One region of the Desulfitibacter alkalitolerans DSM 16504 genome, then DNA from elsewhere that is predicted to be linked to it. Evidence: riboswitches for the same ligand, from Rfam matches in the RefSeq annotation. Region 1 holds a riboswitch; each other region holds the start of a gene.
What was found. Region 1 has a riboswitch for glycine ahead of gcvT (glycine cleavage system aminomethyltransferase GcvT). Riboswitches for the same ligand answer to the same signal wherever they lie in the genome.

Region 1 (5,436 bases):
CCTTTATGGAAGTAAGCTTCTTAAAGGCATAATGTGCTTTTTGCAGATTAGTTTCTGCCATTTCCCTCAAGCCTTCCTTGCCAATGGCACACATTGCCATGCTGGCAGCAAGGGCGCATAAAGCCTGATTAGAGCAGATATTTGAGGAAGCCTTCTCTCTTCTTATATGCTGTTCCCTGGCCTGGAGCGTCAATACAAAGCCTGGCTTGCCGTCAATATCCTGTGTCCTGCCAACTATTCTTCCCGGGAGCCTTCTAACGTGCTTTTCAGTAGCTGCCAGATATCCTAAATGGGGTCCTCCAAAGGCAACAGGATTCCCAAAAGATTGCCCCTCACCAGCCACAATATCAGCACCCAGCTCTCCAGGGGTTTTTAACAATCCCAGGGCAACAGGTTCATTATTAACTGCAATTAGAAGAGCCTTCTGGTCATGGGCTATTTCTGCTAGTTTCTGTAATTCTTCCACACAACCATAAAAATTAGGATATTGTACAACTATGCAGGCAATATCTTTGCTCATTTTTGCTTCTGCTTCAGTTATTGAAGTAATCCCCCTGTCCAAGTCAACGCCTATCATTTCATTGCCTTGTGCCCAGGCATAGGTTTTAAGGGTTTGGATATATTCAGGATGTAAGCCTTTAGAGTATAGTATCTTGCTGCGTCTGGCAGCAGCTGCAGCCATGCTAACTGCCTCTGCAGCTGCAGTTGCTCCATCATATACACTGGCATTTGCAGCGTCCATTCCAGTTAGCTCGCAGATTAAGGTCTGATATTCAAATATGGCCTGCAGGGTCCCCTGGCTGATTTCTGGTTGATAGGGAGTATAGGCTGTATAGAACTCTGACCTTAAAAGCAGCTGATCGATAAAGCTTGGAATATAGTGTTCATAGGCTCCAGCACCCATAAAACTGGTTAGTTCATCAAGGCTGCGATTTTTTGCCGCTATTTTTGTCACATGCTTTCTAAGCTCATACTCGGACATCCCATCTCCAACATCTAGTACTGCTGCCCTTCTAATATCTTCTGGTATATCATGGAATAGCTCTTCAATTTTGCCGTACCCAATGCTTTGCAGCATCTGGTTTTTATCTTCCGTTGTATTAGGACTGTATCTCATTACTCCTCCTCCTTGAGAAATTCTTGATATTCCTGGGCTGACATCAAACCGTCCAGTACAGATAAATCCCCTGCCTCCATTTTTATTATCCAACCATCTCCATAGGGGTCAGTGTTAATTAGCTCTGGAGAATCCTCAAGGGCTTCATTAACAGCAGTCACTGTTCCCCCAAAGGGTGCATAGCAATCAGATACTGCTTTCACTGATTCTATATTTGCAAAGGATTCTCCACTTTCAAAACTGTCACCAACCTCTGGCAGCTCAACAAACACTACATCCCCCATTGCTTCCTGGGCATGAAATGTAATCCCTATAGTAACTTCCTTTCCGTCCACTCTAATCCACTCATGATCTTTTGAATACTTTAAATCAACTGGATACATTATAAATTTCCTCCTTTTTTATAAAATGGTGTGGCAATAGTAACTGCCTTTTTCTTCTTACCCCTAATATCAATTAGTAGTTCTCTACCAACATTAGCATACTCTACTTTTACAAGGGCATTACCTAAATTCTTATTTAGAAAGGGAGCGGGAGAGCCTGTAGTTACAAAACCAACCTCTTCCTCATTAACGAATACAGGATAATCTGACCTTGCAATTCCCCTGTCAACCATCTCAAAGCCAACAAGCTTTCTGTAAACTCCCTCCGCCTTTTGCTTTTTCAGGGCTTCTATTCCAATAAAGTACTCCTTTTCAAGAGCAACAAATTTACCAAGCCTTGCCTCTAGCGGGGATATATCCTCCCCTAGCTCGTGACCATACAAGGGCATGCCTGCTTCAAAACGCAGTGTGTCTCTGGCTCCAAGACCAACAGGGACAATATTTCCAGCCCCCGCCATGAGTATCTTTTCCCACAGGTCAAGTGCATATTCTGGCTCAAAGTAGATTTCAAAGCCGTCTTCTCCTGTATAACCAGTACGGGAGATCAGACATTCAATGCCATTTACTTCCCCATACTCCCAGCAATAATATTTAATATTACTCAAGTTTATATCAGTTATTGACTGGAGTATCTCTAATGACATGGGCCCCTGTATGGCCAGCTGGGCAGTGTTATCTGATTTATCTGTGATTTCCACTTTCCCTGCTTTATGCTGCATCATCCATTTAAAGTCCTTTTCCTTATTGCCTGCATTTACAACAAGCAGGAATTGGTCCTGGGCCATTTTATAAACAAGCAAATCATCTACAGTTCCGCCCTTTTCATTACATAAAATGGCATATTGAATCTGACCCTGGTTAAGTTTTGAAACATCATTTGTAACCATTTTTTGAACAAAGCCCAGGGCATCCTGGCCCCTTATCCATATCTCACCCATGTGGCTTACATCAAATAAGCCGGCTTTTGTTCTTACTGCCATGTGCTCTTCAATAATACCCTGATACTCAACTGGCATATGCCAGCCACCAAAGTCAACCATCTTGGCTCCCAACTTTACATGAGCCTCGTATAAAGGTGTCAATTTTAATTCCACTTTGCTGTCAGCCTCCTTTTTTATTTGCTTTATAATAACATTCCCTGTATACTCACCCCTTTCATTAAAATTATGTTTTATGACCAGCTTTGGCTGCGGGCACCACCTCTCTTTTTTAAAAAATTTTTTTCTTAATTATGAGCATTTTTTTATATTTTTTAAAAAAGAAAAAAGACAGCGTTAAGAAAATAGCTGTCTTCCCTGTCCTGAAACCTGAGAGATTGTCCGACATAACACATATGTCGGTTTCCCCTTGGGTGTTTTCTTTAATTAGAAAACTCTCCAGAGATGTGTCCTTTTAACGGTTCTTTTGCCTGAAAGTTTCAACAGTCCCTTAGCAATAAACTGCTTTGCTTCTTCGGCGCCTTAATAGGTCTCTCCCGCTAAACCTCATCCACCTTTATTTAATTATTATTCATTATTTCAAGAGCAACCTCAACTGCCTGCTGCGCACTGGCTCCATATGCATCAGCCCCTACTGCTCCTGCATAGTCTCTTGTAAGGGGCCCACCACCAACCATTACCTTAATGCTATCTCTAAGACCTTCTTTTTTCAAGAGCTTAATTGTCTCAGGTATAACAGGCATAGTTGTGGTCAGCAAGGAGGATAGGGCAAGAATGTCAGGCTTATGGCTTTTGACTTCGTGAACAAATTCCTCTGGGGAGACATCTATACCCAAGTCAATAACTTCAAAGCCTTTACCCCTTAACATCATTATTACTAAATTTTTCCCTATGTCATGCAAGTCACCAGCCACTGTGCCAATTAATATTCTACCAGACATGGACATCTCTGACTTGGAAAGGTATGGTTTTAGGACATGGATTCCTGCATGCATGGCTCTTGATGATATTAAGACCTCAGGAATATATACCTGATCATTTTTAAATAAGACGCTAACCCTATCCATACCCTTTAGCAAACCACAGTTTAGAATGTCTATAGGATTATAATCTCTCAGAAGCAAATCTTCCACAAGTGTTCTAACCCTGTTGGCATCCCCTTCCATAACTGCGTTAAGAATGTATTCATACTCTTTTGCCACAGCACTCCCCCCTACTTATAAAGCTTTCCTCTTATATTGACTGGGAGTAACTCCTTCACTCCTCTTAAACACCTTGGTAAAGTAGCTGGGATCTTCAAACCCAATTTCATTGGCAACCTGCATTATGTTGTACTTTGGATTCTTCAACAGTTTTTTAGCTTCTTCAATTCTGATTTTTATTAAGAACTCCATGATTGTACATCCCAGCTCCTGCTTGAAAATTTTACTTAGATAACATGGACTGAGATATACAGCCTGGGAAATGTCATCTATAGTGAGTTTTTCAATGAAGTTAGCTTTCATATACTCGGCTGCCTTCTGAATAACCTGAAGATTTTTTATATCATCACCATCATCTACACTATCTACAAACTTTTGAGTGATTTTTAAAAGCCACAAGCAGAGATCTTCAATGTTATCCAGCCTCATCATTTCATCAATGTATCTTGAATTCAGACTGAGCAGACTTTTTAGGTTAGCTCCACCCTCTACAGCTGCCCTTGACATGACTACCAGCAATTCTAACGCCCTAGTCTTTATCTCCTGGATATCACCAGGGTACTTTTGCAGTATATCTGCCAGCAATTCATTTAAAACCCTGTAGGTGCCATCCCAATCACCATTTCGAACCTTTGTAACAAGCTCCTGCTCCTTTTCAAGGGCATAAACTCTATTTGAACGGGTCTCTATCTTTTTAAAGGCTTCTTCCAGCTGCTTCCTGGCAAACATTTCTTCCCCAAGGCGTGCCTGCTGTTCACTTATTTCCTTTCGCTGCTGAAGTGTGATAAGACTTGTTTTCATCAGGTGATTTGCTACAACAAATAATAGGTCTGCAGCTCCCTGAACCATTTGGGGAGAAACTACCGCTAAAGATTTTGTTGCCTCTGTTAATTCGCCTAAATCCACGCCTAACCCCAAGCACATTTCTTTAATCTCTTCAAGAAAGTAGTCCTCAGGCTCCCACATCAGCACCTGGGCACAAATAATTGCCCCTAAATACTTATCCTCCAGCATTAATGGTGCAGCCCAACCTACCAGACCTGCGTGGCAGCGAAATATATATGGTTCACCATATTTTGCGGCCTCTTTACCTGCTCGCTCATAAGATCTTTGACATTTTTCAAGGCCTTTTGCCGATCCTCGTACAATCTGGCACAATTTACAATCTTCAGGAAATTCCGTCGGAACAATGCGCCCTTCACCCTTGACGTTTACAATTACGGCCCTTAATCCTGTGGCTTTTTTAAAAGAGCTTAATATTTTTTGGAGAATTTCTTCTCCTATAAGACTTCTTAATTCTATAGAATGCAGCATGGGCAATATCTCCCTTTCTACTGGTGACTTTCCACTAACTTTATGTTACCCATTATAGCATTCTATATTTCTTGCAATTTTCCTTCTTTTTATGAAACCTTACCACAGCTTCTACTGCCCAAAACCCATGGCCATCATAAATTCATCCTGAAAATCAGGTCTGCTTGACAATTCTATATACCTGATTTTGTCAGCAATATAATCTGCCCTTTCTTTTTCTTTATCAGACGCCAGGACCATCCTGGAGCCAATTCCAGCTGCATTTCCCACCTGTTCAATGTCAAGCTCATAAGGCAGCAGGTTTATTGTTTTAGCGCTTTTCACCTGTATATAATTACCAAAGGCCCCGGCCAGCAATACACGGCTAATATCCTTAAATTCAATACCTAACTCCTTGGTCAAAATCTTAATGCCTGCATAAATTGCACCCTTAGCAAGCTGCAATTCTCTAACATCCTTTTGTGTTAAAACCACATTCTCCA
Region 2 (5,436 bases), on a different contig from region 1:
TATTTTTCTGCAAGGGCTTCAATTTCCGGCATTAATTCTTTACAGGGCTCACACTTTGGGCTCCAGAAATCAACTAAAACCAACTCAGAACTACTTAATACCTGTGCATCAAAATTCTCCTTGTCAAATACATGCATCTTTTTCACCTCCATATTTTTAAAATCTATAATAAATATTAAACTAAAACCCTGGCTTAAACAGTTTCTCTGCCTGCTGCAAGTTCCCTTAAAACTTCCTGACTTATGGATCCCTTTAGTCTATTAATTACTTCGCCATTTTCAAAAACCAGCACTGCAGGTATGCTTTCTACATTATATCTGTTTGCTACCAGGTGATTTCTGTACAGGTCTATCTTCACAAGCTTGGTATTTGCCAATTGATTTACATTTTGTTCTAATAATGAAACCGCCTCAATACTTTCCTCTTTTTGCGGACTCCAGAAGGCAACCAATACAGTGCCTTGAGCATTTAAAACCTGCATTTTGAAGTTTTCTTCTTCTGCCAGGTATTTATCAGCTGCAAAGGCCGCAATGGCCCCATCTGCTGCTGCCGTTACAACTTGTCTAAGATACTTTTGGTTTGCATCCCCTGCTGCATAAACTCCTGGAACTGAAGTTTCCATTTTCTCATTAACTATAATATACCCCTGGTCATTCAAGTCTATTTTTCCTCTTAAAAACTCTGTATTTGGCACGTAACCAACAAAGAAGAATACGCCATTTGTTTCCATATCAGTTATCTCGCCTGTTTTTAAATTTTTAATTACCACACTTTCTACAATGCCATCTCCCTTGATTTCTTCTAATACTGAATTCCAGATAAAATGAATTTTGGGATTGGCAAAGGCCTTTTCTTGACTGGCTTTATTTGCATCTAATATGCCTTCATCATGGATAACAATAACAGTAACCTTCTCAGCAAACTTGGTTAAATAAATTGCTTCCTCAATGGCTGCATCTCCATTTCCAACAACTATCACATCTAAATCCTCGTAAAAGTCTGCATCGCATGTTGCACAATATGATACTCCCTTGCCAACAAATTTTTTCTCGCCCTTAATGCCCAGGGAACGAGGATTGGCACCTGGACACAAGATAACGGTTTTTCCATAAAACTCTTTACCCTTTTTAGTCCTAACAATTTTAATCTCCCCATCAAGGTCCAAATCTACTGCTGTTTCTTTTTCAATGATGACCCCAAAGTCTTCTGCATGCTCCTGCATGGCCTTCATAATACCTGGGCCTGTCGCACCTCTTCCAAAACCAGGGTAGTTTTCCATTTCTTCAGTTGTTGCAGCCTGACCACCAGGTCTGCCCTTTTCTAAAATAAGTGTTTTAAGTTTAGATCTTGCTCCGTAGATACCCGCTGTTAATCCTGCAGGACCTCCTCCTACAATGAGAATATCCCATATTTCCTTTGTCACTTTCCCAACCTCCTTGCAGATAATATATTACTTAATTTTGTAAGCTTTCCACTGCTGACTTAACTAGTTCCAGATCGATACTTTGATAATCCTCTAGGACTTTTTCAGTATATTGACACCCAGTATGGACGAATTTTTTATACGCAATAAAGGAGTTCTCTATCAGTTCTAAAGATTTAAAGTCAATTTTCCCTATTAGAGGTTCCCTGGTAATTAGCAGGGACCTGTAGGGCGTTTCATTGGGTTTAATACTGCCTGCCAGTGGATGCATTAACAAGCCATGACCCTTATGAACATAATCACGAACCCTTGTTAGAACCTCAAATAAAACACCATCCACTTTCTCAGTAAAATCACCGTATTTTTTCTCCACTAAAGGGTTGTTTGTTACAAGAAGAAAATTCATCATCTATCACCTGTTTAAATATCCATACTTTTAAATGTAAAAATCTTAAGTGTAAAAAAATTTAACAAACAAAAAAGACAGAGAATCAACGAACTTAGTCGCCTTTCCTCTGTCTTAAAACCTGAGAGATTAACAGCTTAAAACCTGTTTTGCTCCTTCGGTGTCAGAACGCTTTCCAGAGTTGAGTCAAAATACGGTCCCATAACCTGAGAGTTTCGTTTTTGAATTGGCAACTCAAAACTTGCTCCTTCGGTGTTCTTTCGAAGAACTCTCCCGTATTTGTCATTCTCCAATATGTAATTGTACTAACTTTCATTAACTTAGTGATATTCTACCATTAACAATGGAACTTCTCAATACCTTTTATAAAAATTTATCCATATTTCCATTAAAGTAAAAAATAATACCAAAGTTTTTATACTAATGTGTATTACTTAATTGTAAGTTGTATTCCTGTATTCAGCAACGGGTTCCTTGACAAAAAACAGGGATATGGGCAGGGCAATTAACATTACAAAAAAGGTAAAGAAAAAAGTCATGTGCACCCCTGCTAATTCTCCCAGTATACCTGAAATGGCTGTTTGGGTAATCATGCCCATGCCCATTACCAATTCCAAGAAACCCATGCCAAATCCCCGATATTCAGGCGAGGTAAAGTCAGCTACAAGGGTTATACTCAAGGGAAAAACTATCCCTGTTCCTATACCACCTAGCAGGGCAGCAAATAAAAATATATAGAATTCACTGGCTATAAGAAAGGAGCCTGCTGAGATGGAACAAAAGACTATGCCGGCCAAGAATACCTTTTTACGCCCGAACCAGTCAATAGCCCTCCCACAAATTATAAAGGAGCTCAAGCGTGATAACCAGAAAAGTGTAAAAATGACTCCTATGCCTAGATGAGCAACTCCAAAGGTATCTGCTACTTTTGATAACAAACCCCAAAGGGAATATAAAAAGCCTGCATATGCAAAACCAGCATAGCATATTGGCCAGATTTTCTTAACTTCAAGGTAAAGATTTTTCATATTGCCCTGACGTGGATTTCCGTGACCGTAATGGGCCTCTCCAACTGCCTCTTTTACACCCAGCAGGACCGTCCCAAATACAATAATTCCAAGTATGGGGTAAAAGGGAAATACCTGAGTCAAACCCATGTATTCCATAATATAACCACCTGTTAAAGTACCTGTAGCCACCCCACCACCATATGCTGCAGAAAAATGCCCCATTGCCTTGCCTCTACCTTCAAAGGTGGTATTATCGGCAACTATAGCTTCAGCCACCGGCCACAGCATACCTCTGCTCATACCTTCTAATGTCCTAAAGACTAATAGCATCATAGGACTTGTGGCAAGGTAATACCCAGTAGAGGCTAATATAGACAAAATAATGCTCATGAGCAGTATTTTTTTACGTCCATACTGGTCTGACATTCTTCCTGAAAAAACTGTCATTGCTGCATAGGCAATTGAATATCCAGTCATTAAAAACCCAAGCTGCTTGTATGTAGCACCTAGCTCATCTCCATAAAGGGGAATTGCAGGAGCTGTCATACCCTCTCCTACAGATATGAGAAAAATAAAGATACCCATGAAAACTAATGTGTGTCTACTATGATTTTGAGTAACCTGCAAAGCTCTACCTGACATATAAACCCCCATTGGCCAAGAAAGATTAACTTTTTTTAGCACTATAAATGTATTTTACTTTATTAATGGGTATTATTAAACAGCTTTCTTTAGAATAATTGGATTGTATTTATGAAAGCACACTTTTTAAAGAATACTTTTTATTGTTTCCCAGCCTGTTGTAGATAGGTATTTATTAGCTTATCAAGTTTCATATGAAGAGGTATTACTAAATATCCACAGGAAAGCACCGGAAATCCATATCAACTGCTTATTTAACAAATATTTAGAAAAAAAATTATTGTCAAAGAATGTAAAAAAAGGTATATAAACTCATGTGTAGAATATAGGATAAATAAATACATATATAGAGGTCAAGGAGGTTAGTATGAAGATTCATAAGGAAATTGGTCAAAAAATGGTGGACATGCTGGCAGCTGAAACTGGTGAAAATGCCACAATATTTGTTGATGATGGCATAGTTTTGGTATCAACAATACCAGGTCGGGAAGGGAAGCGACATGAAATTGCTGCTAAAATAATGTCTGGAGTAATGGATGAATATGGTGTTTCTAAAGAAGAAGAGGCAGCCATGGAAAACATTAGAGCAGGTTACAATGTAGCTATTGATTATAAGGGTAAAAGGATAGGTGTTATTGGAATTACTGGGGATAAGGATATTATGAAATATCCCGTTAAATTTGCAAGTGCAGTTATAATTGCAAATCTTGAAAAATTAGAACAGGAACAGCTAGTTGAAAATGCCATTATAGAAATACAAGGCCAAATTCAACAGGTTTCTGCAGTTGCTGAAGAGATCTCCGCCAGCGCCCTTGAGGTAGCCTCAAATGCCAAGAATTTGGAAAGTACAGCAGACGAGGCCAGAAATGATGTTAATGAAACACAGAAAGTATTAGACACAATCAGAACCATAGCTGACCAAACAAACCTGCTTGGTTTAAATGCAGCCATAGAAGCCGCACGAGCCGGTGAGCATGGCAGGGGCTTTTCGGTAGTAGCTGAAGAAGTCAGGAAGCTATCCAATCACTCTAGAGGCTCAGTCCAAAGTGTAGAAACCACCCTCAGTAAAATTCAGGATATTATGCAAAAAATTACAACTTTAATATACGAAACCAGCAGTATAACAAAACAGCAGTCACAGGCCTTGCAGAATCTAACGGACAATATGCTAAAAATTCAAGGGGCAGTTAATTCTTTAGCCAGTCAGAAAAATAGGGTTTAATGCTTCATGCCCTATTTAAAATGTAACTAATGTAGCAATTATTCGAATTAAGGTGACTAGCAGTACTACAGCAAGAATCTTCTTCAATTGCTCGCCCCTTAGCCGCATGCTCACTTTACTGCCAAGTCTTGATGATAATATTCCACCTGCTGCCAGAAACAATGCAGGTATAAAAGGTATTTGACCGGTAATGGCTTTTCCAAAAAAACCTGCTGCACCCCCTGCCAATATGATGCCAAGGGAGGTTCCAATACATATTTTTATAGGTATTCTCAAGAAAAATGTTAAAGCAGGAATAAGTATGGCAGCGCCTCCTACTCCGGCCATCCCAGAGATCACACCAATTGAAAATCCCAGGGATGCTCCGGTTATTTTTTCTTTTCTTGAGGTCATATATGTTTCTACCTCTTCAATACTGTCAATGGAACAACTGTCATCTCCGCCAGAGACAGCCTTTACTTTTGACTTTTCTGTCTTAGGCTTTAGCAGCATAACAATGGACAAAGCCAGAACTAAAGCAAATACACCTAATAAAGTCTTTTCCATAACATACCTTGATGCAATGGCCCCAAAAAAACTTCCAGCAAGCATGGCGCCCCCAACAACTATGATTAAATTCTTACGCAGATTACCACCTTTAAAGTGGATGATAGCACCAGTCAGTGCTGCAAAAAACACCAGGGCCATTGACAGTCCCATTATTTCATGCATCGACAGGTTAAGTCCGAAGTAG
Region 3 (5,436 bases), on a different contig from region 1:
GCTATTTCCGGGTAAAAGCCCTGGAACATGCCTCCAGCACCACAGCAGTTATTGGCACCCTGCATTTCAATATATTCTATTCCAGGCAGTTCTTTTAATAATTTCCTTGGTTGAGCCGTAATACCCTGGGCACGTATAAGATAGCATGGGTCATGATAGGTAACCTTTCCATATAATCCCTGGAGGCCTGACAAATCTATTTTTAATACATCAACTAAATATTCATTAATATCCTTGACCTTAGATGCCAGATTGTTTGCTTCTTCATTATTCTTTTTATCAAGATTGTCTTTATAGGTTTTCAGCATGCCGCCACAGGACGCACAGCCTGTAACAATGGCGTCAACATCTAACTTGTTAAACAAATCTATATTATGCTTTGCCAGGGTATTAAAGGTTTTCACCTCGCCATAGACAAGCTGTGGTGTTCCGCAGCACAGCTGCTCCCTGGGTATAATTACTTCCACATTATTGGCATGGAGAACCTTTACCAGATTATGTGCCGTATCAGCAAGAGAGTGATTAAACATACACCCTACAAAGAAAGCTGCCCTGGATTTAGGGTTTTTAAGCCTTGGGAGTTTATCTATAGTATCCAAAAATGCCACCTCAGCCACAGGCAGACCTGCCACATCAATACCCCTAAAACCGTGGAGCCTCTTTAAGCCTTTTACCATTTTTGCGGATTTAAATGAGATTTTCCTTAAAGAATTATTGGCCAGAATGCGTTTTAAGGCTATTTTTTTGGGAAAGCTCAAGCCCCTTGTTTGAGCAAGATCCTGTCTGGCAGCTAGTATTAGCTGGGCCGTTGGCACGCCACTTGGACATGTTTTGGTACATTCAAGACAGAGAGTACAGCTGTTAACTGCATCTTCATAGAATTTGTTTCTTTCCAGGATACTATCTGCAACTGCCTTTATTAGCTTAAGTCTGCCCCTGGCACAGTTAAACTCGCTTAATGTCTCCTTATATACACGGCACGTTGCCTGACAAAATCCACACTTATTGCAGCTGTTTAATTTCTCATAGATTTCTTCGGTGTTTAATATGCTCACAGTTTTACACCCCCAAAACTTTTCCGGGATTTAAAATGTTGTTTGGATCAAACAGCCTTTTTATCCCCTTCATCAGCTCAATTGCCTCTTTGGAAAACTCCCACTCAAGATACGGCAGCTTTAGAGTACCTATACCATGTTCCCCACTTAAAGTACCGCCAAGTTCTAGAGCAGCCTTGCATATTTCCCCCTCAGCATGGTGAACCTTTTCTACCTCTATCTTGTCTCTCTCATCAAAGAGCACAAGGGGGTGCAGGTTTCCGTCACCTGCATGGGCCAGAACTCCTATGGGCAAGTTATATTTTTGGGAGATCTCCACTATTTTATTTACAATAGCCGGCATTTTATTTCTTGGGACTGTAACATCCTGTAGTGAGTAGGATGGCCTCTTGCGGGCAACGGCCCCAATTACAGTTCTTCTTGCAAGCCACAGCTGATCAACCTCTGCAGCAGACTGCGCCACCTTAAATTCTCGAACATTATTTTTTTTGCACACCCCGTGTATTGTTTCCACCTGCCCAGGCAGGTCTTCTTTATAACCATCCACTTCTATTAACAATATGGCTGCGGCATCCCTTGGCAAGCCTACCTTTGTGTGGTCCTCAGCACAGTTAATTAACAAATTATCCATCATTTCCAGGGTAGTTGGAACAATACCTGCACCAACAATATCAGCAACAGTATTGCTGGCATCCTCTATTCTATCAAAGGAACACAGCATGGTTTTTTTAGCTTCCCATATTGGTGTAATGCTCACTATTATTTTGGTGAACACTCCTAAAATACCTTCAGAAGCTATCATCAGCTTGGTTAAGTCATATCCATCATTGGTAAATTTATTTTTACTTCCTGTAACAACCACTTCACCTGAAGGCAGAACCACTTCCAGTCCTCTAATGTATTCTCTGGTAACACCATATTTTAAGCACCTTGGACCACCTGCATTTTCTGCAACATTGCCTCCTATTGTACATACCTTCATACTGGCTGGATCCGGTGAATAGTAATATCCATAAGGAGCAAGAAACTCTTGAAAATCAGCATTAACAAGGCCTGGTTCAACTACAGCCAGGTTGTTTTGGGTATCTATTTCCAACACCCTATTCATCCTTGTTAAATTTAATACAATACCTCCCTTATGAGGTACAGTGCCACCGCTAAGGTTTGTTCCTGCTCCCCTTGATATTACAGGAAGTAAGTGCTTGTTTGCCAGCTTTATAATCTGTGCAACTTCTTCAGTGCTAGTTGGAAAGACCACTGCATCAGCAGAATACTCTGTTAAGGTGGCGTCATAACCATAGTCAAAGCACTCATCCTTTTTTGACAAGACGTTTTTTGGCCCTACAATACTTTTTAGTTCTTCCATGAGAGCTGATGAAATCATACTAAACCACCTTCCTTACTCAACAATAGTTGTTTAGGGGCAAAAAGCTCACGCAGACCATGTTCCAATTTATCTATTGTTTTGATATGTGAACCAATTCCAATTTTTTCATGGGCTATTTTGCCATCCAGCATACGAACAGTTTTAAGCAGGTCCTGGTCAAAAGCCTCCAGCTTGTTGGTATCACCCTCCACAAAAAGATCAATATTAACCAGTCCGCTGTGAATTATTAACTCAAGCTCCAGGCCTAACTCTTTAGTTTTATTCTCCAGGAATTGAGCCATGCTTTCCAGCTTGGAGGGAAGCACATTTATATCATAAGAGGTTTGCCCCTTGTAAAGGTCAGCAGCCCCAAAATATTTCTGCCAGATAAGATTACTCTCATCTTCCTGGTCAATAACTGCAATGGATTTTACTCCAAACTTTTTATAAGCAACTTCAACTTCTGCCCTTTGACGATCAAGTGATTTTGCAAAGCCTTCTAGCTCAGTTAAGACTGCTGTTTGACCAGGATTTATCCCTGGCAGTCCAATTTTTCCTGCCAGCCCAGGGGTAATTACCTCATTGCGAGCTGGATCTAACCTCCTGGCTGCAAGACTCTGGGCAGCACCAATGGCATCAGATAAGGAATCAAATCCGCATATTAACATCTTTCTTGCCTCAGGTTTAGGCAGCAGGCGAATTATTACCCTGGTGACTATACCTAATTGATTTTTGGAGCCAATGAAAAGGCTCATCAAGTCAAGGCCAGAAACGTATTTGATAATCTTACCACCAAGGACAATTACCTCGCCTGAGTATAAAACAACTTCCATGCCCAGGACAAATTCTCTCCACCTGCCATATCTGGCAGAATTAAAGCCTATGGTGTTGTTGGCAAGGGCTGTTATCAAAAAACTGTCATAATCCCAAATAGACACAGGCGGAAAATAAAAGCCTTGTTCCAGGAGCTGCCATTGCAAGCTATTAAGGGTCATTCCTGTCTGCACAGCTGCAGTTACATTATCCCTGTCAATTTCAATTAGTGCATTAAGCTTACTTAAATCAAGGACCAGTTTTTTTGCATTTTCCTCACTCAGATCATGATTGGGCTTTTCCCTGATGGTTATCTGGGCGTTAGCATTAGAGGCCAGCTTAAGCACACTGCTAACCTGATCTGTGTTTGCTGGATAAACCACCACCTTGCCTTTGTTCTCTTCCACATTTTCCTTTCCCACAACAGCAATTAACTGATTACCAAGGCTTTGTTCCATTGTATCTCCCCTCGCTAAATAGTTATAAGAACCTTGATTTTTATTAAAATAAAAAAATCAAGGCTGTACACCTTGACCCCTGAATTTAGGACTAAAAGGCAAATACACAAAGTACTTCGTATTCTGCATACCATTTCTTTTGCCTTCCCCTGTCCTTTTGCCTGAGAGAGTTAATCCTTCGGCGCTTGCACTACAAGTCTCTCCAGAGGCACGTCCCGAGCTGGTCCCATCACGTATATACTTGTGAACCTGAGAGTTTCAAGCCATAGACTCTTGCCCCTTCGGCTGGCACAATTCACCAATTTCCCAACCCTTTCATCCGTTTAATATTCTGTTTATTTCATTGTAGTTTACATTTCTGAAAAATGTCAAGAGTTTTACTATTAATATGTATTACAATTAACATAATAAAAATAAATGCAGATTAAGAGTTCAGCATTCAACTATAACCCAACCCTATCATTTTAACCTGCTTAGTATTAAAGCTGTGTAAATCTTTACAGCATCATAAAAGGATAATGGATCAAGTCCTGTAGATTCTGACAGCTTTTTTAGCCTGTATGTTAGGGAGTTGCGGTGAAGAAATAGCTTCTTGGCAGCCTCACTAACATTTAAGTTGCTGTCGAACAAAGCTATTAATGTTTTTTCCATCTCCTGCCGCTGCTTGGCTTCAATATGTTCAGCATTTGCCAAAAAAGAAGTAATCAGACTGCTCTTTATATTATCATCCATTGTGTCCAGGCCTTTTTCTAATAACAAATCTTGAATATGAAATACCTTTGCTTCATCATTCACCTTCATGCCAATTTTAATTGCGTCACATGCTTCTACATAGGAGGCCTTCAGATTCAGCCAGTGGATCTGCGTTGAACCAATTCCTATTACAGCATTAAAATTATGCTCACCTAATTTATTAGACAGCTCATTCATGCTTTTTATAAATGCAGCTTTGCTGCGCTGCTTATCATCCACTCTTTTTAAAACTACATACCTTCCGCTGCCCATATATACAATAAGGTTTTCCTTGTGCGAAAACTGGTATTCTAAAATCCTTAGAATTTCATCACTATGTATTTGTCTTTCCAATTCACTGCTCAATAAGCTTCTGTTATTCTGGCCACTAACCAGGTCAATTACAACAGCCTGCCTTTCTAAAAGAACATCTATCTCAAAGTTGCGGCCTCGCTCAATAAAAGAATCCAGATCAGAACCGAATTGTCCTAGTATAATATCTTTTATATAGTTATCCCGAGCATTTTTTTCAGCTCTAAGCTGCTTTGTTAAAAAATCCTGTCTAAACATCATTTCCGTAGTCATTTTAACCAGGGCACCATAATTTCTAATCTCTTCCGGATCACCTGTCATCCCAACTACTCCAATTATTTTATTATTAAACTCTATGGGATACAGGATTCCCGGTTGAACGCCTTTGTATTTTTTTGCTTTCTCCAGGGGAAACTCATCACTAAGTCCAGTTCCTATAACTTCATAGGCACCCTCATGAAAGGTATTCAGACGCTCTTTTTGCCCAGAACCAATTATATAGCCTTTGTCGTCAAAAATGTTAACATTAATTTTGATAATTTTCATTGTCTTATCAACGATTTCTTGTGCCAGTTCGTGGTTTAACAGCATAATACCCCTCCTTTAATATGACTATTATTTTCCTTGCAATTATAAATAATCCTTTTAAAGCAGTTTTTTAGCTTTAAAAATTTTACAGGATAATTAATTCTATTAAAGG

Region 2: linked by a shared signal. The riboswitch ahead of K364_RS0112510 (GrdX family protein) and the one ahead of gcvT (glycine cleavage system aminomethyltransferase GcvT) in region 1 are both predicted to bind glycine.
Region 3: linked by a shared signal. The riboswitch ahead of K364_RS0117820 (FAD-binding oxidoreductase) and the one ahead of gcvT (glycine cleavage system aminomethyltransferase GcvT) in region 1 are both predicted to bind glycine.

What each region holds. Positions count from the first base shown of each region.
Region 1 covers NZ_JHVU01000021.1:78,118-83,553, forward strand. The annotation lists gene gcvPA (aminomethyl-transferring glycine dehydrogenase subunit GcvPA) at 1-1,117, opposite strand, end outside; gene gcvH (glycine cleavage system protein GcvH) at 1,117-1,500, opposite strand; gene gcvT (glycine cleavage system aminomethyltransferase GcvT) at 1,500-2,594, opposite strand; glycine riboswitch at 2,887-2,987, opposite strand; gene K364_RS0101650 (corrinoid protein) at 2,999-3,640, opposite strand; gene K364_RS0101655 (PocR ligand-binding domain-containing protein) at 3,656-4,954, opposite strand; gene K364_RS0101660 (ASKHA domain-containing protein) at 5,066-5,436, opposite strand, start outside.
Region 2 covers NZ_KK211101.1:155,022-160,457, reverse strand. The annotation lists gene trxA (thioredoxin TrxA) at 1-137, opposite strand, end outside; gene trxB (thioredoxin-disulfide reductase) at 194-1,423, opposite strand; gene K364_RS0112510 (GrdX family protein) at 1,455-1,832, opposite strand; glycine riboswitch at 2,014-2,115, opposite strand; gene K364_RS25685 (MFS transporter) at 2,264-3,481, opposite strand; partial or broken gene K364_RS27940 (sugar diacid recognition domain-containing protein) at 3,849-4,148, shown strand; gene K364_RS27600 (methyl-accepting chemotaxis protein) at 4,143-4,703, shown strand; gene K364_RS0112495 (sulfite exporter TauE/SafE family protein) at 4,719-5,436, opposite strand, start outside.
Region 3 covers NZ_KK211103.1:258,767-264,202, forward strand. The annotation lists gene K364_RS0117810 ((Fe-S)-binding protein) at 1-1,055, opposite strand, end outside; gene K364_RS0117815 (FAD-binding oxidoreductase) at 1,060-2,439, opposite strand; gene K364_RS0117820 (FAD-binding oxidoreductase) at 2,436-3,692, opposite strand; glycine riboswitch at 3,832-3,908, opposite strand; gene K364_RS0117825 (CdaR family transcriptional regulator) at 4,152-5,327, opposite strand.